DNA from 2 places in the Geobacter sp. SVR genome. Region 2 is predicted to be linked to the other one. Evidence: riboswitches for the same ligand, from Rfam matches in the RefSeq annotation. Region 2 holds a riboswitch; the other holds the start of a gene.
The links. Region 2 has a riboswitch for thiamine pyrophosphate ahead of thiD (bifunctional hydroxymethylpyrimidine kinase/phosphomethylpyrimidine kinase). Riboswitches for the same ligand answer to the same signal wherever they lie in the genome.
Positions count from the first base shown of each region.

Region 1: linked by a shared signal. The riboswitch ahead of thiS (sulfur carrier protein ThiS) and the one ahead of thiD (bifunctional hydroxymethylpyrimidine kinase/phosphomethylpyrimidine kinase) in region 2 are both predicted to bind thiamine pyrophosphate.

Region 1 covers NZ_AP024469.1:4,260,664-4,270,835, reverse strand. The annotation lists gene GSVR_RS19990 (homoserine O-acetyltransferase) at 1-727, shown strand, start outside; gene ttcA (tRNA 2-thiocytidine(32) synthetase TtcA) at 736-1,512, shown strand; gene GSVR_RS19980 (hypothetical protein) at 1,462-1,653, opposite strand; gene GSVR_RS19975 (OmpA family protein) at 1,897-2,682, opposite strand; gene GSVR_RS19970 (flagellar motor protein) at 2,690-3,439, opposite strand; gene GSVR_RS19965 (flagellar FlbD family protein) at 3,443-3,766, opposite strand; gene GSVR_RS19960 (AAA family ATPase) at 3,854-4,945, opposite strand; TPP riboswitch at 5,211-5,310, shown strand; gene thiS (sulfur carrier protein ThiS) at 5,358-5,561, shown strand; gene GSVR_RS19950 (thiazole synthase) at 5,629-6,411, shown strand; gene thiE (thiamine phosphate synthase) at 6,467-7,111, shown strand; gene GSVR_RS19940 (TIGR01212 family radical SAM protein) at 7,092-8,033, shown strand; gene gltX (glutamate--tRNA ligase) at 8,197-9,600, shown strand; gene uvrB (excinuclease ABC subunit UvrB) at 9,823-10,172, shown strand, end outside.
Region 2 covers NZ_AP024469.1:3,656,924-3,667,095, reverse strand. The annotation lists gene lon (endopeptidase La) at 1-68, shown strand, start outside; gene thiL (thiamine-phosphate kinase) at 65-1,102, shown strand; gene tkt (transketolase) at 1,131-3,140, shown strand; gene GSVR_RS16970 (Crp/Fnr family transcriptional regulator) at 3,291-3,980, shown strand; gene aroF (3-deoxy-7-phosphoheptulonate synthase) at 4,005-5,015, shown strand; RNA gene ssrS (6S RNA) at 5,080-5,258, shown strand; gene thiC (phosphomethylpyrimidine synthase ThiC) at 5,330-6,658, opposite strand; gene thiD (bifunctional hydroxymethylpyrimidine kinase/phosphomethylpyrimidine kinase) at 6,695-8,161, opposite strand; TPP riboswitch at 8,228-8,333, opposite strand; gene GSVR_RS16945 (hypothetical protein) at 8,298-8,630, opposite strand; gene GSVR_RS16940 (hypothetical protein) at 8,834-9,388, opposite strand; gene GSVR_RS22260 (DUF4347 domain-containing protein) at 9,578-10,172, opposite strand, start outside.

The DNA of each region.
Region 1 (10,172 bases), 600 kb from region 2:
CCAGACTCTGCTGATCGATGCGCTGGGGATTGAGCGGCTCCTGTGCGTGATGGGGGGCAGCATGGGAGGGATGCAGGCACTGGAGTGGGCGACCCAGTATCCCGACAGGATCGCCTCGGCCGTCGTGCTGGCCGCTACCCCGCATCCATCGCCACAGGCGATTGCCCTCAACGCCGTGTCGCGTTGGGCCATTTTCAACGATCCCACCTGGCGCAAGGGGGAGTACAAGCACAATCCCAAGGATGGGTTGGCGCTGGCCCGTGGCGTTGGGCACATCACGTTTCTGTCCGACGAGTCGATGCATGCCAAATTCGGCCGGCGATTCTCCGCCAAGGACGGTCAGTTCGACTTTTTCGGACAGTTCGAGGTGGAGCGTTACCTGAGCTACAACGGCTATAGCTTCGTCGACCGATTCGATGCCAATTCGTTTCTCTATCTGGCCAAGGCACTGGATCTCTACGATGTGGCTTGGGGCTGCGAGTCAATGGCCGAGGCCTTCGGCACGGTCACGGCGCCCTTGCAGTTCTTCGCCTTCACCTCCGACTGGCTCTATCCCCCCTACCAGACCGAGGAGATGGTCACCTGCCTGCAAAATCTTGGCAAGCCGGTCGAATATCACCTCATATCTTCTGCCTACGGGCATGATGCCTTTCTGCTGGAACACGAGACCTTTGCTCCCCTGGTTCGTTCGTTCCTGCAGCAGGCTTCCGAGACGAAAAGGAAGTAGATCACACGATGGCTTTTGTACGCGACAATCTGAAGGAAAACCGGCTATTTAGAAAATTTCGGCACGAAGTGGGCCGGGCAGTAGCTGATTTTTCATTGATCGAAGAGGGTGACCGGGTGGCGGTGGCAGTGTCCGGCGGAAAGGATTCCTACACGCTGCTGCTGCTTTTGGACGAGCTTCGGAGGCGGGCTCCGGTCGATTTCGAAATTGTCGCGCTGACGGTCGATTCGGGCTATCGCGGCTTTCGCACCGATATTATCGAGTCATTCGTCACGTCGCTCGGCATTCGTTGCCACATCGAAAAAACCAATCATTTCGAAATCATATCCGAAAAACGACGGGAAGGTTCCTCGTACTGCTCATTTTGCGCCCGGCTCAAGCGCGGAGTCCTGTACGGCCTGGCCGACAGGTTCGGATGCAATAAGCTTGCTCTGGGGCACCACAGTGACGATTTCATCGAGACCCTGCTGTTAAACCAGTTTTTCGTCGGGTCGCTCAAGGCCATGTCCGCCCGCATGCTGGCCGATAACGGCGAGACTACCGTGATCCGGCCGTTGGTATATGTAAGCGAAGCGGATATCCGCACCTTTGCGCGGGAGGCTGCTTTGCCGGTGGTCTGCTGCTGCTGTCCCGTTTGTGGCACCGCCGACGTACAGCGCAAGCGGATGAAGACCTTGCTGACAGAACTGGAAAAAGATATCCCCCACATCAAGAGCAGTTTGCTCAGGGCACTCTCAAACGTGCATCCCCGCCATCTTCTCGATTCGTCTCTGCGGAACGGATAAACTGCGCCGCGTGCATTTTGCGGCGCTCTTCTCCAAGCGGGCCAGATCGATTCTGATTCCCAGATCGCTCAGCATGTCCTTCAGCGAATAAAACCCGCCCACTGCCACCACTGCCAGTCCCGCAATCGTTACCGCCTCCATATTCTTGCCCTCCGATCGTTTCAATGGGAGGAGCATATCATTATGGTAGGACAAAATATGTCACATGCAAATACAATGCAGAAGTTTTTAGCTGTTCCGCGACTTTTAGCTGCACCGTCGAATTGGCTGTGCGGATCTCAGGTACTTCAAGTGAGGATTTTCGTGGGGAATGGGCCCTGTCTCAAAAGGGGGCACAGTGGTATAGAGGAGGATAAGCAGGAGGGCCAGATCCAAAAGAGAGGGTTATGGCTCGCCGCGTTCGCCGTCGCCCGAAAGCATAACCAGATCGACGCGCCGGTTCTTGGTGCGGCCCTCGGCGGTGGCATTGTCCGCCATAGGACGGAATTCGCCGTAGCCGGTAGCTGAAATCTTTTCCGGCTCGGCATCGTAGTTCTTGATGAGATACTTCAGAACATTGGTGGCACGCGCAGTGGAAAGTTCCCAGTTGGAGGGGAACTGGGGGGTGCTGATGGGGGCGTTGTCAGTATGCCCTTCGATCCTGAACGGGTTGTTGTATTGCAGCATGGCTTCGGCAATCGTGTTGAGCAGCTCATAGGCGGACGGTTTGATCTGCGCCTGCCCGGAGTCGAAGAAACCGGCTTCCTTGAGACTGACGATCAGCCCGCGCCGGCTGATCGTCAGGCCGACCTTGGACTGGGCTCCCTGCTTGACCAGATAGGCTTCGATGGAAGACTTGATCTGCCGGAAATCCTTTTCCTCGGCGCGGGTTCTGGTCTGGCCGTGCACGGTGCGAACGCCGGGCACGATCGAGATCTCCGGCTTGATGGCCGGTATGACGGTCATCTGCTTCGAGGGAAGAATGTTCATCTTGGGAGAGGGGGTGCCGGCCTGAACCATGCCGAAGGACTGCTGAATCGATTTGATTACTTCTTCGGTCTTCTTTTTGTCACTCTGCGACATGGCGTAGAGGGTCACGAACACGGCAAACAGCAGCGTGATGAAATCGGCGTAGGATACGAGCCAGCGCTCGTGGTTGACATGTTTTTCAGGCTCTTTTTTTAATGCCATGGCTGGATCAGTGACCGCCCCCCACGTAGGCTTTCAGCTTCTGTTCGATGAAATGCGGATTCTCGCCGTTCTGGATGGCAATCAGCCCTTCCAGGATCATTACCCGGCGCAGCACCTCTTCCTTCATGCGGATTTTCAATTTGGTCCCAAGGGGGAGGCAGATGATGTTGGCCGTCATCAGGCCGTAAATGGTGGCCACAAAGGCTACAGCGATGCCGGCGCCCAGCTTGGAGGTGTCGGAGAGGTTGCTCATGACGTGGATAAGGCCCAGCACGGCGCCGATGATACCGATGGTCGGGGCGAAGCCACCGGCTGCTTCGTAGAACTCGACGCTATGCTTGGCATGGTCCTCATAGGCCGTGATGTCCGCTTCCAGCGTTTCCCGCAGTTTCTGGGGGTCAATGCCGTCAACGACCAGCGAAATGCCCTTCTTGATGAACCCGTCCTTGGCGGACTGCGCTTCCTGTTCCAGCGAGATCAGGCCGTTGCGGCGGGCCTTGGTGGCGTAGCTGATGATATCCCTGACAACCGACTCGTGGTCGACCTTTGGGGGCAGAAAGGCGATCTTGACGTCCTTGAAGGCCTGGATGATGGCGGGCAGGGGGAAGCAGACAAACGTGGCGCCAAAGGTGCCACCCAGTACGATCAGGGCGGCGGTAGGCTGGATGAGTGCTTTGAGGTGCAGACCTTCCAGGAAGGCGCCCCCGAAGACCGCGCCGAATCCCATCAGCAGACCGATTAATGATGCTAAATCCATACGCTAGAAATCCTGAGTGTGGAGTGGTGTCGAAACCTGTTTGCTCTTGTCGAGCGGGATCACGTTTTTGCGGTTCAGCGTAAGGCTGCGGAAGAGTTTCTTGCGGGCTCGGCCGAGGTACTTTCTGTCGGTACCGGTTTGTGCCCGCCGCAGGATTCTGGCGCGGAAGGCGACGATCCTGTCGATGATGACCGAGGCGCTTTCGCAGACGATGAGGTGGTGGCCATTGAACAGGGTGATGACCGTATCGGGCGTCTCCTCGATACTGACAATGTGGTCAGGGTTGAGGAAGGTGTGCTGCTTGTCCATGCGGGTCAAAAATATCATGTCGGTACCGTCTTTATTAAGTCTTTACTTTATAAATAGGAAAAACCATGCGAGGTCAAGAATTATTTGCCGCGGGCAGCCCGGCTTTCACAGCAGCGCATCGATTGCCTCGAAATCTATAAAACGTTCAGCGGTGGAGTTGATCAGCTCGATTTTCTCCCTGTCGTCTGGGCCGATTTTCGAGACATGTTCCCGCAGGCGGTAATACACCTCGGATGATGTCTCATCGATGCGGATGTAAGGGATTTGGCTGTCTTCCAGGATCTGTTGCGTTATGCGGGACATGGGGGCGTGGCCGCTGATGATCAGGCCGGTCAGGCGCCGCTTGAAGTCGGGCATATGGTGCAGGGAGGACGCGGTCACGATCAGTTCGTCGCGCGAACTGGTGACGATCAGCAGCGTGGCCTCATTGAGATGATCGATCACGACCTGTGACGAGGCGGCACCCAGTTGGATGGTATGGCAGATGCGACTGCGCTCGTTGGGGTCCCCTTTCAGCGGCCGCTCCAGCAGGTGGGCAACATGCTGCAGGGTCGGGTGGGCCAGCACCGGGGAAAAATTGAAGGCGCTGGTCACCGTGATGCCGCGCGGTTCGAAGGCCTTGCGCAGATAGATCAGCGAGCGCTCCTTTTTTTCCGGCACCAGCTTGTTTACCATGATCATGCGGACATCAGCCTGAGCTTCCTTGTAGAGGGCCAGGTTGAGCTCGACGGCATCGATGACGCTGCCGATGCCCCCCCCGGTTACCATCAGCACCGGTGCCTGGGTCAGATGGGCAATGTGGGCGTTGTTCATGCCGACAACCGAGCCGACTCCGCCATGACCGGCGCCTTCGATGACCAGAAAATCATACTTCTTTTCCAGCTCCTCGACCGCCTTGAGAATCACCTCGCGAGGGTAGTCGGGGGCAATTTCGCCGTCCAGGAACTGGCGGGTGGAGCCGGAGGTCAGGGTCATCGGAGACATGAGGTGTGCATCTTCCTGCAGGTCGTACACACCGGCAATCATGGCGGCATCCATGTCCATGGTCATTCCGCGGAATTGAATGCATTTGGGGCCGATGGGCTTGATGAATCCAACCCGCTGATATTTTTTGCGTGCCAGGTGCATCAGGGAAAGGCTGATGGTGGTTTTACCGCAGTGCTGGCCGGTGGCGGCGATGAATATCTTTTTGCACATGTTTCGGGGACCCTCGTGTGAGGTGTGTTGTTGGTCAGCCGTCTGGTGACCTGCAGGTTTGGATGCGGGATTGACTCGCGGGGCCTGCGTATCGATATTGTTCGTTTTATGCAAGAAGCGTGTAAAGAGTCGCGCAACAGTACCACAAAAATCGAATTGCCGGTAGTTATTTTAACGGCAACGGCAGGAAACAGAAGGGGCAGGCTGTGCGTTTTGAGCGGATAAATTACGTTGACAGCCCGAGGCCAATCATCTAGTTTATTCGTAATATCGCTGGGGGAGTTTCGACTGAGAGCGGCCTTGGGCCGTGACCCTTAGTACCTGATCCGGGTAATGCCGGCGTAGGGAAGCGCAACGAAATCAGTATCCACAAGCCGCTTCTGCGGTTTTTTCCGTTTTAGGAGAAAAAAACATGCAGGTTTTGGTCAATGGTGAACCCATGGAAGTCGAGGATAGTGTCAATATCGCGGCACTGCTGGCCCACCTGCACATCAAGCCTGAACGGGTTGCAGTCGAAGTGAACCTCGACATCGTTCCCAAAGCCACCTATGGTGCTCGCATAGTGTCGGCAGGGGACAGGATCGAGATTGTGCAGTTCGTCGGGGGCGGGTGTTAAGGCTGAGATTGAGTGAGTCAGTTTTTTGTTCGCTCTATGTGCCTGATCTATCGGAGGAATAAAATATATGTCACTCGAAAACGATAAACTGGTCATAGCAGGGCGTGAATTCGGGTCGCGACTGATGGTCGGCACCGGGAAGTACGCCAGTTTTCAACAGATGGTGCAGGCGCTTGAGATTTCAGGGGCTGAGATCATCACCGTAGCCGTGCGCAGGGTCAATATCTCCGACCGAAACCAGGAATCGTTGCTGGACTACATTGACCCGAATAAGTATACCCTGCTGCCGAACACTGCCGGCTGCTACACGGCAGACGATGCCGTCAGAACCTGCCTGCTGGCCCGCGAAGCCGGTCTGTCGGATTTCGTCAAGCTGGAGGTGCTGGGTGACGAGAAGACGCTCTTCCCGGACAACGAAGAGCTGCTCAAGGCGGCCCGCATACTGGTTAAAGAGGGCTTTACCGTTCTGCCGTATACCAGCGACGACGTCATCATGTGCCGCAAGCTGGAGGATATCGGCTGCGCGGCCGTCATGCCGCTGGGGGCACCGATCGGCAGCGGACTCGGCATCCGCAACCCCTACAATATCCGCATCATCCTGGAGACGGTCAAGGTGCCGGTGATTGTGGACGCCGGCGTCGGCTCGGCTTCGGATGCGGCCATCGCAATGGAACTCGGGTGTGACGGGGTCTTGATGAACACCGCCATTGCCGGCGCCAGCGACCCGATCGCCATGGCGGAAGCCATGAAACTGGCAGTGCTGGCTGGCCGCCTCTCCTACCGGTCGGGAAGAATACCGCGCAAGCTGTATGCCAACGCCTCCAGTCCGCTGGATGGCATGTTCCTTTAGCTCAGGATGACCCGCCAGCCCGGACGGCACGTCCCTGCTTCCAGTGACAGTTGCGATGTCTGCTGCTGATTTCAGCCTCTATTTCATTACGGACCGGGCACAATCTCCCGGGGGCTCACTGTCGGGCGTTGTCAGGGCGGCGCTGGAGGGGGGCGTTCGGGCGGTCCAGCTTCGGGAAAAGGATCTTGGGGGCCGCGACTGCTTCGCGCTGGCAATGGAATTGCGCAGCATTACCTCAGCCTTTGGCGCGCGCCTGTTCATCAACGACCGCCTGGATGTCGCACTGGCGGTCGGTGCCGACGGGGTTCATCTCGGAGCCGCCAGCCTGCCGATAAGGGAGGCGCGCAGACTGGCCGGGCCACGCTTTCTGATCGGCTACTCTGCCCATGCTTGCGACGAAGCTTGCCAAGCCGAGGCTGACGGCGCCGATTTCATCACCTTCGGTCCGGTCTACCATACCCCTTCCAAGGCATCATTCGGACCGCCGTTCGGAGTGGGGGCGCTGAAAATGGTCTGCTCCCGTGTCAATATCCCCGTATTTGCCCTCGGTGGTGTCAAAATTACGTCAATAAGTGAGGTTCTGGCAGCCGGCGCCGGCGGCATTGCTTTGATTTCCGCCATCATGGCCTCGTCAGATCCGCGTCAAGCGGCCGTATCACTGCTTCAAACGATCGAGAAACATGTTCAATCCTCCCGATGAACGCATACATCCCGAGCTCCGAATCCACTCTTACGGGCATTACCTGCGACGCCGCTTCGGTTGCCGGATCAGCAAGGTCAACGTGGACGCAGGATTCACCTGCCCCAACCGCGACGGCAGCAAGGGCACCGGTGGTTGCATCTACTGCAATAACGTCTCGTTTTCTCCCAAGGACACCCTGGCAGCGATCCCGCTTGAAGAACAGGTTGCCCACGGCGTGGCGTATCACCGGCAGCGGCTCGGTTCCGAAAAATTTATCGTCTATTTCCAGAAATACACCAATACGTACGGTTCGGTAGAGATGCTGGCCGAGCTGTACCGCCGCGCCTTGGCCATGCCCTCGGTGATCGGCATCTCGGTCGGGACTCGTCCCGATTCGCTCTCGGACGGTGCGCTGGAGCTTCTGACCGAAATTGCCCGCACGCACTATGTCTGTCTGGAGCTGGGCCTGCAGTCCATGGACGATGCCATCCTGGCCCGCATCAACCGCGGTCATACGCTGGACGATTTTGTGCAGGCAGTGCAACGCGCTGCCAGACGGAATTTTGACATCTGTGCCCATCTGATCCATGGCTTTCCCGGCGAGTCCGCTGCCGAGTTTCTCAGGACCGCCGAGCTGATTGCAGGGCTGCCGATCGATTCGGTCAAACTGCACCAGTTGCATGCCGTGGAGGGGACCGAACTGGCCGAGCTGTATCGCCGGGGCGAATTCAGGCCGCTCGAGTTTCAGGAATATGTAGCCACAGTCGCCGACTTCCTGGAACGGCTTCCAGCGCGGGTCACGGTCCAGCGCCTGTACGGGTCGGCGCCACTGGCTATCGGCGTGGCGCCGCGGTGGGGGCTGAAGAACAACCAGATGTGGTACGCGGTGGTCAACGAACTGGTCCGGCGCGGTTCATGGCAAGGATGCCGTCTGGACTGAAATTTCAACCGCTCTGAAAGTGTGACGTCTTCCGCCTCCACCGGATTTAAGAGCCACTACGGTTGGATCGCATGGAGCGTTTCTGCGGAGGCTCGGCTGTATATAGTTTTACGTATTTGTTTCAAAATGCACCGTACGCAAAATCTCTAGAAGGAGTCAGCATATGTCCGATCTACGAGTCCGTTTCGCACCCAGCCCAACCGGGTACCTCCACGTGGGTGGAGCCCGTACCGCTTTGTTCAACTGGCTGTTGGCCCGCAAGCAGGGGGGAACATTCATTCTGCGCATCGAGGATACCGACGTGGAGCGCTCAACCAAGGAGTCGGTCGATGCGATTCTGCAGGGGATGGAATGGCTCGGGTTGGATTGGGACGAGGGGCCCTTCTATCAGTCGGAGAACTTTCCGCTCTACAAGCAGCATGTGCAGCAGTTACTGGACGAGGGTAAGGCCTACCGCTGCTATTGTTCGCCCGAAGAGCTGGAAGCCCGTCGGGAACAGGCCATGCGCGAGGGGCGCAAGCCAAAGTATGACGGAAGGTGTCGCAACTTAAAGGACGCTCCGGCAGATAAACCGTCCGTGGTACGTTTTCTCGCGCCGCAGGAGGGCAGCACTTCCTTCGACGACCTGATCAAGGGCACAATCTCCTTTCCCAATGAGGAGTTGGACGATCTCATTATCCAGCGCAGCGACGGTACGCCGACTTACAACTTCTGCGTAGTGATCGACGATGCCAGCATGCGCATAACCACTGTCATCAGGGGCGACGACCACGTCAACAATACGCCGCGCCAGATCCAGCTCTACCAGGCGCTCGGATTTCCGGTGCCGCAGTTCGCCCATGTGCCGATGATCCTCGGCAGCGACAAGGCGCGCCTCTCCAAGCGCCACGGCGCCACCAGTGTGATCGCTTACCGTGACATGGGATTCCTGCCCGAAGCACTGAACAACTACCTGGTGCGGCTCGGCTGGAGCCACGGCGACGACGAAATCTTCAGCCGCGACGAGATGGTGGCCAAGTTCGATATCGGCAGTGTCGGCCGTTCTGCCAGCGTATTCAACTCCGATAAGCTGCTCTGGCTGAATGCCCATTACATCAAAAGCGGAGATCCTCAGCGGCTGTCGCGACTGCTGCTCCCCTTTCTGGCAGAGCGAGGCATCGACCCTGCAGCAGGAGGCCCCGACCTGGCGGCTGCCGTCACCACGCTGCAGGAGCGGGCCCGCACTATGCTCGAAATGGCAGATGCGGTCCTGTTTTATTACCGGGCGCCCGAGGCCTATGATCAGGCCGCCCTGGCTAAATTCGAGAAAGCGCACCTGATGGCGGTTTACGGCGTTGTGGCGGAAAAATTGGCAGCAGCCACGGCTACCACGGCGGCGGAATTCGATGCGCTTTTCAAGGAGATCTGCACGGAAAACGGCTGGAAGATGCCCCAGGTGGGCCAGCCGGTCCGGATCGCCCTTTCCGGTGGTACCCAGGCGCCCGGTATCGGTGAAATGATCGTTACTCTTGGAACAGCGGAGGTCGTCCGCCGGATCGAACGGGCGCGGCAGGCTGTTTCGGAGTGAGCTGGAAAGCTCTCCGCTTACCGCAGTTATCCGATGTTTGGCTGAGATGGACAGTCCCCGGTGCGTGACGCGCTTCCGGCCTCGGTTGTGGCACAGCTGGGCATTGGGATACCCGCTTTTACCGCGCATGGATTGGCAAATAGTGCCGCACGGATGCCCCGGTAACGGACGTTTCCCAGGATGCTGCTGGACAGTGTTGCGGCCTGGGCATATGATGGACACATGAACACGAACGCTTCCCCTTTCAAGATCGTCAGCGATTATGTCCCCCGCGGCGACCAGCCCCAGGCCATCGCCGAACTGGTGGCCGGCATCGAGGCGGGGGACCGCCATCAGGTGCTGCTGGGGGTTACCGGCTCGGGCAAGACCTACACGGTGGCCAATGTCATTGCCACCGTCGGCAAGCCAGCGCTGGTGCTGGCCCCCAACAAGACTCTGGCGGCCCAGCTCTACGGCGAGTTCAAGGAGCTCTTCCCCGAGAACGCCGTCGAGTTTTTCGTTTCCTACTACGATTATTACCAGCCTGAAGCATATATCCCCACCAGCGACACCTTCATCGAAAAAGATTCCGC
Region 2 (10,172 bases):
CCAAGACGCAGTCGCGGCCATCCGCTGCCCGGGGCACGGCCCGTTCCCGCCGGGGTGCCGAGGCGTGAATCTTGGCGAGGTCGGCGAGTTCGGTCTGATCTCCCGCATTGCCGCAAGGGTGGCCCCCTCCGAAGGGGTCGTTACCGGTATCGGTGACGATGCCGCGGTGACTGCCCCTGCACCCGGCATGCAGCTGTTGACCTCCACTGATATGCTGTTGGAAGGGGTGCATTTCCGCCGCGACTGGCATGACCCGTACCGCCTGGGACGCAAGTCCCTGGCGGTCAGCGTTTCCGATATCGCCGCCATGGGCGGCATCCCCCGCTGGGCCCTGCTCTCGCTGGCACTGCCCAATGATCTCCCCCTTGCCTTTGTCGATACCTTCACCCGCGGATTTCTCTCCCTGGCAGAAGAACATGGCGTTGCCCTGATCGGCGGCGACACCTGCGCCTCACGCAACGGCCTGATCGTTTCGGTCACGATCATGGGGGAACAGGCCCCCGGGCTGATTGTCCGGCGCAGCGGCGCCAGACCGGGAGACGAGATCTGGGTCAGCGGCACGCTGGGTGACGCCGCCCTGGCGCTCGAACTGCTGGAAGGCCGCCTGACGGTTCCACGTTCCGCCGGAACGCCAAGCAATTACCCGGAAAATCGTGAGGAGAACGATCCTCTTCTTTCCCGCCTGCTCGATCCGGTTCCCCGCACTAGAGCTGGTCGTATGCTGGCCGAGTCGGGGCTCGTCTCCGCCATGATCGACATCAGCGACGGCTTGCTGGCCGATTTCGGCCACATTGCAGAATTGTCCGCTGTCGGCGGCAGCATTTTTCTGGATGCGCTGCCGCTTTCCCCTCCGTTTCGCGATGCTGTGCAGCATCTCCCCGACTTCCCCTATCACCTGGCATTGGCCGGCGGCGAAGACTACGAACTGGCCTTTACGGCACTGCCTGCCGATCGTAAAAAAATAGCCGACCTCATGAAAACTTGTGGCATTGATGCCGCACCTGTTGGTATAGTAACGACCCAGCCGGATATAACCGCTTTCACCGCCGACGGCACCCATTATCATCTCCCGACCTCCGGTTTCAATCATTTCATTCCCTGAGGATGTGTCTTGAAAGGAGCAGTACGTAATGCAGCAGCCAGTAATTGCAGCGCCCCAGGCACGGCTTTGCGCCGATGCCCTCCGTTTTCTCGCCGTTGATGCAGTTGAAAAGGCCAATTCCGGTCATCCCGGCCTCCCCATGGGAGCGGCCGATTGTGCCTTTGCGCTGTGGGGCAATTTTCTCAATTTCAACCCGTCCGAGCCCCGCTGGGCGAACCGGGACCGTTTCGTACTCTCGGCAGGCCACGGTTCGATGCTGCTCTATTCGCTCCTGCACCTGTTCGGCTATGATCTGCCGCTCGACGAACTGAAAAATTTCCGTCAGTGGGACAGCAAAACGCCCGGACACCCCGAATTCGGGCACACCGTCGGGGTCGAGGTGACCACCGGTCCGCTCGGCCAGGGCTTTGCCAATGGCGTCGGCATGGCCATTGCCTCCAAAATGGCGGCCGAGCGTTTCAATACGGCCGAATTCAGCCCCATCACCCACACGATTTACGGCCTGGTGGGGGACGGTTGCCTTCAGGAGGGGATCAGCTACGAAGCTACCGCCCTGGCAGGTCACCTCAAGCTCGGCAACATCGTCTACATTTACGACAGCAACAGCATTACCATCGAAGGCAAGACCGATCTGGCCTGGTCCGAAGATGTGACCGGCCGTTTCAACGCCTGCGGCTGGCATGTGCAGAGCATCGACGGCCACGACTATGGTCAGATCACCGCAGCCATCGCAGCAGCCAAGGCCGAGACCGGCAGGCCGTCGCTGATCATCGCCACTACCCATATCGCCTATGGCAGCCCCAAGTGCCAGGGGTCGTCCGGCGCCCATGGCGCCCCGCTGGGCAAGGATGAGGTGGCCGCCACCAGGGCCAATCTGGGCTGGCAGCATGCCCCGTTCGAGGTCCCGCAGGAGGTGAAGGATGTCTGCGCCCAGCGCGTGGAGGACCTGAAACTGCGTCACAAGGCCTGGCAGGATGGTTTTGAGGTGTGGTACACCACCAACCCGGAACGTGCGGTACTATGGGATCAGATGTGGAACAAGCCGTTGGGGCCCGAACTGGCGGACGAACTGGTGGCAGCCGTGGCCGGCAAGGATGGTGCCACCCGCGTGCTGTCCGGCGCCGTCCAGCAGAAGGTTGCTGCCCTGGTGCCGGCTCTGGCAGGCGGCTCGGCCGACCTGGCTCCTTCCAACAACAGCGATATCAAAGGTTCACCTTCGGTGCAAGCAGGCGCCTTTGCCGGACGCAACCTGCATTTCGGCATCCGTGAGCACGCCATGGGTGCGGTCATGAACGGCATGGCGCTGTACGGCTGCTTCATCCCGTATGGTGCCACCTTCCTGGTCTTTTCCGACTACTGCCGTCCTACCATTCGTCTCTCGGCCCTGATGAAGCAGCAGGCCATCTATATCTTCACCCATGATTCCTTTTTCGTGGGAGAAGACGGGCCGACCCACCAGCCGATCGAGCATGTCGCCTCGTTGCGCATGATCCCCGGCCTGCAGGTGATCCGGCCTGCTGACGGTCTCGAAACCGCCATGGCCTGGGTGGCTGCCCTGCGATATGCCCAAGGGCCGACCACTCTGATCCTGACCCGCCAGAAGCTGCCGGTGATTGCGCGTCCGGCCGGTTTCGACAAGGCCGACGTACTGAAGGGGGGCTACCCGGTTGTCACAACAGACGGCACACCGGATGCAGTCATCATGGCCAGCGGTTCCGAGGTGCACGTGGCGGTGGAGGCGGCGACCACACTGACAGCACGGGGCATCAAGCTGAGCGTGATTTCGGTCCCCTGCCTGGAGCAGTTCATGGCACAGCCCCAGTCCTACCGTGACGAAATCCTGCCGGCCGGAGTACCGCGCATCGCCTTCGAGGCGGGGCGTGGCGAGTCTTGGGGACGGGTGCTCGGCTGCGAGGGGCTGTTCATTGGCATCGAACATTTCGGCGCTTCGGCTCCGGGCGAGGTGCTGGCGGAGAAGTTCGGCTTCACTGCCCCGCAGGTGGCCGAGAAGATCGCGGCGTTCCTGGGAAAGGCCTAACGTCAACATCCGCCACGGAGACACAGAGACGCGGAGGAAAAGCAGAAGCCGGACAGGACCGTAAATCAAAAGTTTTGGTGAGTATCTGGTTTCTCTCTTTTGCCGTTCTCTGTGTACCCGTGTCTCTGTGGCAGATGTAAGGTGTACTGTATGGAACTGATCGAACTGCTAAAAAAATCCCTGCTTTTCTCTGGTCTGGCCGATGGAGACTTGGCCGAGCTGGCGACCATCACGGTGCGCCGCAAATTCAAAAAGGGTGAGGCGCTCTTCAGCGAAGGGGACGTTGCCACCGGTTTCTACCTGCTGGTGGTGGGCAGCATCAAGCTCTGTCGCATTGCGCCGGATGGGCGAGAGAAGGTACTGCACTTCGTCCGAGCGGGAGAGACTTTTGCCGAGGCGGCCTTCTTCGGTGACGGTAAATATCCGGCCGAAGCGCGCGCCCTGGAGGCGGGCGAGGTGCTGTACCTCCCCAAGCAGGGATTCATGGAGCTGATGGCCAGGAATCCCAACTTCTCGCTCAACCTGGTGATCTCTCTCTCGCTGATGCTGCGTCAATTCGCCCGGCAGATCGAAGAGCTGTCCTTTGCCGATGTCACCTCCCGGCTGGCATCGTTCCTGGTCCGGCGGGCGGATGAAAAGTCCACCAGCTACGGCGGCATCACCTATATCGACCTGGGAATCAAGAAGGGTGAACTGGCTTCACGGCTCGGCACCGCCAGCGAAACGGTCTCCCGCACCTTGCGCAAGTTGAAGGACGAGGGCATAATCGAGGTGCAGGGAAACCGCGTGGTAATTCACCAGATGGAAAAGCTGCAGAAACTGTGCGAACGTCACGAATGAACCGGGATCGGAACGGAAACCACCATGTTGATCGTCATGAATCATAACGCCGGCCAGACTGAGATTGACGCCATCACCCGGATCGTCCGGGAGATGGGTTACACCGCAGCGCCCATACCGGGCAGGGAACGTACAGCCATTGGGGTGCTGGGGAATCAGGGGTACGTTGATGACAGTAAAATTCTGGAAATGCCCGGCGTACAGAGGGTAATCCACGTGTCCAAGCCTTACAAGCTGGTTTCCCGCGATTTTCATCCTGAAAACACTGTCGTGAACGTGGCCGGCGTGCAGGTGGGCCAGGGATGCCGGCCGGTGGTGGTGGCCGGTCCGTGCGCCGTGGAGAGCGAGCAGCAGATTGTGAAGACCGCCCTGTTCGTCAAGCAGGCGGGCGCCGATATGCTGCGTGGGGGGGCTTTCAAGCCCCGCACCGGTCCCCATACCTTTCAGGGTATGCGGGAAGAGGGCTTGCGCCTGCTGGCCCTGGCCGGCAAAGAAAGCGGCCTGCCGATCGTGACCGAAGTCATGAGCCCCGACAATGTCGGACTGGTGGCCGAACATGCCGACCTGCTGCAGGTAGGGGCGCGCAACATGCAGAATTTCGATCTGCTGCGCGAGTTGGGGCGAATCCGCAAGCCGGTTCTGCTCAAACGCGGCATGAGCGCTACCATCGAGGAATTCCTGGCAGCGGCGGAGTACATCCTGGCCGAGGGGAATGAGCAGGTCATACTGTGCGAGCGCGGGATCCGCACCTATGAAACCGCTACCCGCAACACGCTCGACCTGGCGGTCGTGCCGCTGATCAAGGAGATGTCCCACCTGCCGATCATGGTCGATCCGTCCCATGCCACCGGCAAACGCAGCCTGGTGCCCCCCATGACCCTGGCGGCACTGATTGCCGGCGCCCACGGCGTGTTGGTGGAGGTCCATCCCGAACCGGAGAAAGCACTGTCCGACGGCCCCCAATCGCTGAATTTCCCGGGCTTCGAGGCGCTGATGAAGGATGTCCGCAGCCTGAGCGGCTTTCTGGGATATTGATGGCTGGATATTAATCTTAAATCGCTTGTAAAGGCCATGGCCGGATGTGATAATACAACAAACATTCTCTCTGTCCTGTTTGTCGGCTGCAGTACCCGGGCGGAATAAACATAAGAACGGGGGACCTTCTCTACTGTGGTGTGCTGCCCCATTGCGCGGGAATTGCCTGAAGCAGTATATGGTCGCCCACCTGTTAAGGAACTCGCCGGAGGTCCTTATAGCAGGCGGCAGGACGGAGAGATAAAAAAACGGGTAGGAGCCGCAAGGCTTCTACCCGTTTTTCTTTTTCGTGCAGGAAGGTCCGAACGTACGGTTTAACCCACCAGTCCCCGATCCCCAGCCCCCGGTCCCTGATTATCCCTGGCCATGGCGTCATCCATGACCTTGTAGGCGCAGAACTCTCCGCACATGGTGCAGGCGCCGTGGTCCGCAACCCCTGAGCTTTCACGCAGCGAGCGGGCGCGTTCGGGATCCATGGCCAGGGCGAATTGTCCTTCCCAATCCAATTTTTTTCTGCATTTTGCCATGGCAATGTCCTTTTCCATGGCCCCCTTGACTCCCTTGGCGATGTCGGCCGCATGGGCTGCGATGCGTGAAGCGATTACCCCGTCCCGTACATCCTGGACGTCAGGCAGACGCAGATGCTCGCTGGGGGTCACGTAGCAGAGGAAGTCGGCACCGGCCGCTGCGGCAATGGCACCGCCGATGGCGCAGGTGATGTGGTCATAGCCGGGTGCGATGTCGGTTACCAGCGGCCCCAGCACGTAGAAAGGGGCGCCGTGGCAGAGGCGTTTCTGCAGCAGGATGTTGGCCTGGATCTGATTGAGCGGCACGTGGCCGGGGCCTTCGATCATTACCTGAACGCCGGCACTCTGGGCGCGCTGAGTCAGCTCCCCCAGCAGGATCAGCTCGTGGATCTGGGCGCGGTCGGTGGCATCGGCCAGGCAGCCGGGGCGGAAGCCATCCCCTAGCGACAGGGTCATATCGTATTCCTTGGTTATCTCCAGCAGCTTGTCAAAGTGTTCGTAGAGCGGGTTTTCCTTGTTGTTGTAGGCCATCCACTCGATGGTGAAGGCGCCGCCGCGGGAGACCACATCCATCAGCCGCCCCTCGTTTTTCATGCGTTCGACGGTGCTGCGCGTCACCCCGCAATGAACGGTGATGAAGTCGACCCCATCCTCGGCATGCTTGATGATGCCGGCAAAGATGTCGTCCACGGTCATGTCGACAATGGCCTTCTTCTTGACCCGCACCGCGTCCAGGGCGGCCTGGTAGAGCGGAACGCTGCCGATGCAGGCGGAGGTTTCTGCAATCACCGCCCGGCGGATCTCATCCACCGGACCGCCGGTGGAAAGATCCATGATGGCGTCAGCGCCATATTTCACCGCCACGCGTGCCTTTTCGAGCTCCTTCTGCATGTCCGTGTCGTCGGAGGACGAACCGATGTTGGCATTGATCTTGGTGCGCAGCCCGGTGCCGACCGGCAGCGGAGTGCCGTTGGCATGCTTGACGTTATGACAGATGACGATCGTGCCGGCCGCAATCCCTTCGCGGATCAGTTCGGGAGATACCTGCTCCGCGTTGGCGGCGATTTGCATTTTTTCGGTGACAACGCCCCTGCGGGCATATTCCAGTTGGGTCATGCGCGAACTCCAGATAAGGTTGAGATTAAGGTTGAGTCAACGTTGCCGAACAGCGGCAAAGTGATTGATCGGACTGTGCCCTTTGCCCAAAGGGCGGGCCATGCGGATGGCGGCGGTGATGAAATCCTTGGCTTTTTTCACGGCACAGCCCAGCGGTTCCCCCTGGGCCAGAAAAGCGGCAATGGCCGAGGCGTAGGAACAGCCGGTCCCGTGGGTGTTGTTGGTAAATATCCGCTCAGCCGTAAAGCTCCGGCATTCCGTTCCGTCAAAGAGGATGTCGGTGGAATGCTGCCCGGCAAGATGCCCCCCTTTGATGAGGACGTTGGCTGCCCCCAGCCGGTGCAGGTCTCGGGCAGCCTGTTCCATGTGAGCTTCCGAGCTGATCCGCGTCCCCAGCAGCCGCTCCGCTTCGGGGATGTTCGGTGTCAGCAGGTAGGCCAGCGGCAGGAGCTGCTTGAGGAAAATCTGGGTGGCATCGCACTCCATCAGCGCCGCTCCCCCCTTGGCAACCATGACCGGGTCGATCACCAGGGCGGTCATGGTCTGGCGTTCCGTCAGGCGTTCCGCCAGTGCGGCAATGATGGCCGGAGTATGCAGCATGCCGGTTTTGATCACATCGACCGGAATGTCTTCCAGTACCGCATCCAACTGGTCCATCACGAACGACGGTGGCAGGCCGTGGATTGACGAGACTCCGCGGGTGTTCTGGGCGGTCAGGGCGGTCAGCACGCTGGCGGCATAGCTCCCCAGCAGCGTAATTGTCTTGATGTCAGCCTGGATGCCGGCACCACCGCCGGAATCGCTGCCTGCCACAGTCAGGACGGTGCCGCGGGGAAAGGGACGCTGCCGATTGAACAGCAGCCTGAGTTCGCAGGCCGACAGATCGGGACGGGGACTGGAGAGCACCGAAGAGATAACGGCCAGCGCGTCGGCACCGGCATCGATGACCCGGCAGGCATTGCTGGTCGTGATTCCGCCGATGGCCACCACCGGAAGCCGTACCCGGTCGCGAATGGCCGAAAGGCCGGCGGTGCCGGGGATATGGGTGACGTTCTTGCTGCCGGTGGGATACATGGCGCCGAAGCCGATGTAATCTGCACCCTCCTGTTCAGCTTGCAGCGCCTCATCCAGGTTATGGGTCGACTTGCCGATGAACTTCCCCGGCCCCAGCTGTTCCCGGGCTCTGCCGACACTTTCGTCGTCCTGGCCCAGGTGTACGCCGTCGGCGTCCAGGTCCCTGGCCAGAGACACATCGTCATTGACGATGAAGGACACGCCGAAACTGCGGCACAGCTGCTTCAGTTCGCTCCCCTCGGAGCGGCACAGTTCGGGCGGCTTGTGCTTGGCCCGATACTGCAGCACCGACACGCCTCCTCTCAGTGCGGACCTGACGCGCTCCACCAGGTTTTCACCCTGGTCGGTCACCAGGTAGAGGCCTGCTATAGAGAGGGGCTGGGCTCCCTTGTTGACGACAAGACGAAACGATCTGTTGCGATCACTCATTGACATGGTCCCGAAAAAATAAACAGCCGCACTGATGAAGACGGATCTCAGGCGGCCGCAAGGGGCAATACCACATGAGCCGCTTTCCTCCGCCGGCATTACCCGGTTCAGGTTCAAAGGGTCTGATTCCGCGGAATCATCTCAGTTCGTCAGAACTCCCCCAGGGCCTTGTATCGTGTCTACGGTACTGGAATTCCTCCCCTCTGTCAATGTCTATGACCGCGAAAAGGCGGACACCTCTGCGGCGTCCGCCCTTCTGCTCCTTCTTGTAATGATACCGGGGAGAAACGACATCCTCGATGGTGAGGCGCCGGCCAGGATCTTCCAGTACCTCCACCGTGGCGCCGACGAGGGGATAGCTGTCGGCGGCGCCTATGACGAGAGGGGTCGCGGCCAGGCAGGGCCGACAGATAGCGGTAAGGATGCAGATGATAAAAAGGAATGGCGTGCTGCGGGGTATCCAGTGCATGACCGTTCTCTTACCCGTTCCGGCATCGCTGCACGGGCGGTTCGTAGACTTACCCGGAATCGTATGGGCTGCACGGTACTGGAACTTGTTCCTTCCTGTCAATGGTCATGACAACAGGCAGGCGGACTGCCCTGCGTCGGCGCCCGCCTGCCTGTTGTATTGATACTGCCATAGGGTTAACCCAGTATCCACTTTCGTTCGGTTTACCTGATCGCCCCCAGGGTTGCGGTGAGTTTGCCGGTCAGGTCCACGGTGCTGTTGGTGGTTGAATCATATCCCACGGCCTTCAGCACGGTCACCGGTGAGTTCTGGGCCTTGAGACTTCCCAGAGTGATGTTCGTGTTGGAGGCAACCACGCAGGTCAGGCGCAGGAATTCGCCCGAACGAAAGGTGTCGCTGGGGGTATTCGTGGTTAACCGCGTTTTGCCATTTGATGCCGAATAGGTGCCGTAAGCTATGCTGGTTCCCGGCAGCAGTGCCGAGCCGGGTGTTATCGATTGTGTCGCAATTGTGCCAGATGAACCTTGGTCCGTGGTTACGCTCATTCCTTGCGGCAAGATGACGGACAGGACGATTCCGCTGATCGGAGCTGGCAGGTGGGCCGAGCTTATGGCACTAAAGGTCACGGTCGCCTTGCCGGGCGGAAATCGATAGGTGTCCGGCACGGAGCCGCCGCCACCGTCGCCGCCATCGCCGCAACCGGAAAGGGCTGCCGTCACTACCGCTGCCAGAATTGTCGTCTTCAGGTACCTCATCATATGTTCCTCCTTGTGAAAGTCAGGGTAATAACTCCCCCTGTCCCCCTCTTATTCTAAGAGGGGGGAACGTGCTGCCGGCTGTTTAGTCGAAAGCTCCACTGCCACCGTTCCGGAGCGTTTCTCCCCTTAGGTTAAGGGGACAGGTGGGGTTACGAAAAATCATTCCTCATCCTTCAAGCCGTCTTCGTCTCACCGTATCAATCCCACGACCATGCGCAGGATCACCACGGCATCCTCGATGTCCACTTTGCCGTCTCCCACGGAGACGCCGTTCACCATGGGGGCCACATCCATGCGAGTAATCTGCCCGGCATCGGGAGTGATGATGCCAACGGACATCTGAAGGGCCTGCAGGGCATCCACGATGGTGAAGGGGGTGCTGTCGGCAGATCCGGAGGCTGCCTTGGGCACGGTGTAGATGATGTTGCGCTGTACGGTCAGGCTGTTGCTGTTCTGGTCCGTGCCGGTGACCGCCACCTGGTAGACCTGGGCTTCGCTGAAGTTCAAGGTCTGGCTGAAGACACCGTTGGTCACCGCGGGGGTGTAGGTCTGGCCGTCCATGGTGATGGTGACGCTGACCGGGGTGGTGTTGTCGGTTACGTTCCCGGTCAGGGTGTAGGAGCCCAGTGCCGTGCGGATGTCAGCGGCCGGGTCGGTGACTGCCAGGTAGAAGGCCGGCTGGTAGCTGACGGTGCGCTTGGCCTCCACCTTCTGGCCGGCGGCATTGGCTGCGAAGACCTTGATGGTGTTCATGCCGGTGCCCAGGCTGGTGGTGAAGGAGTAG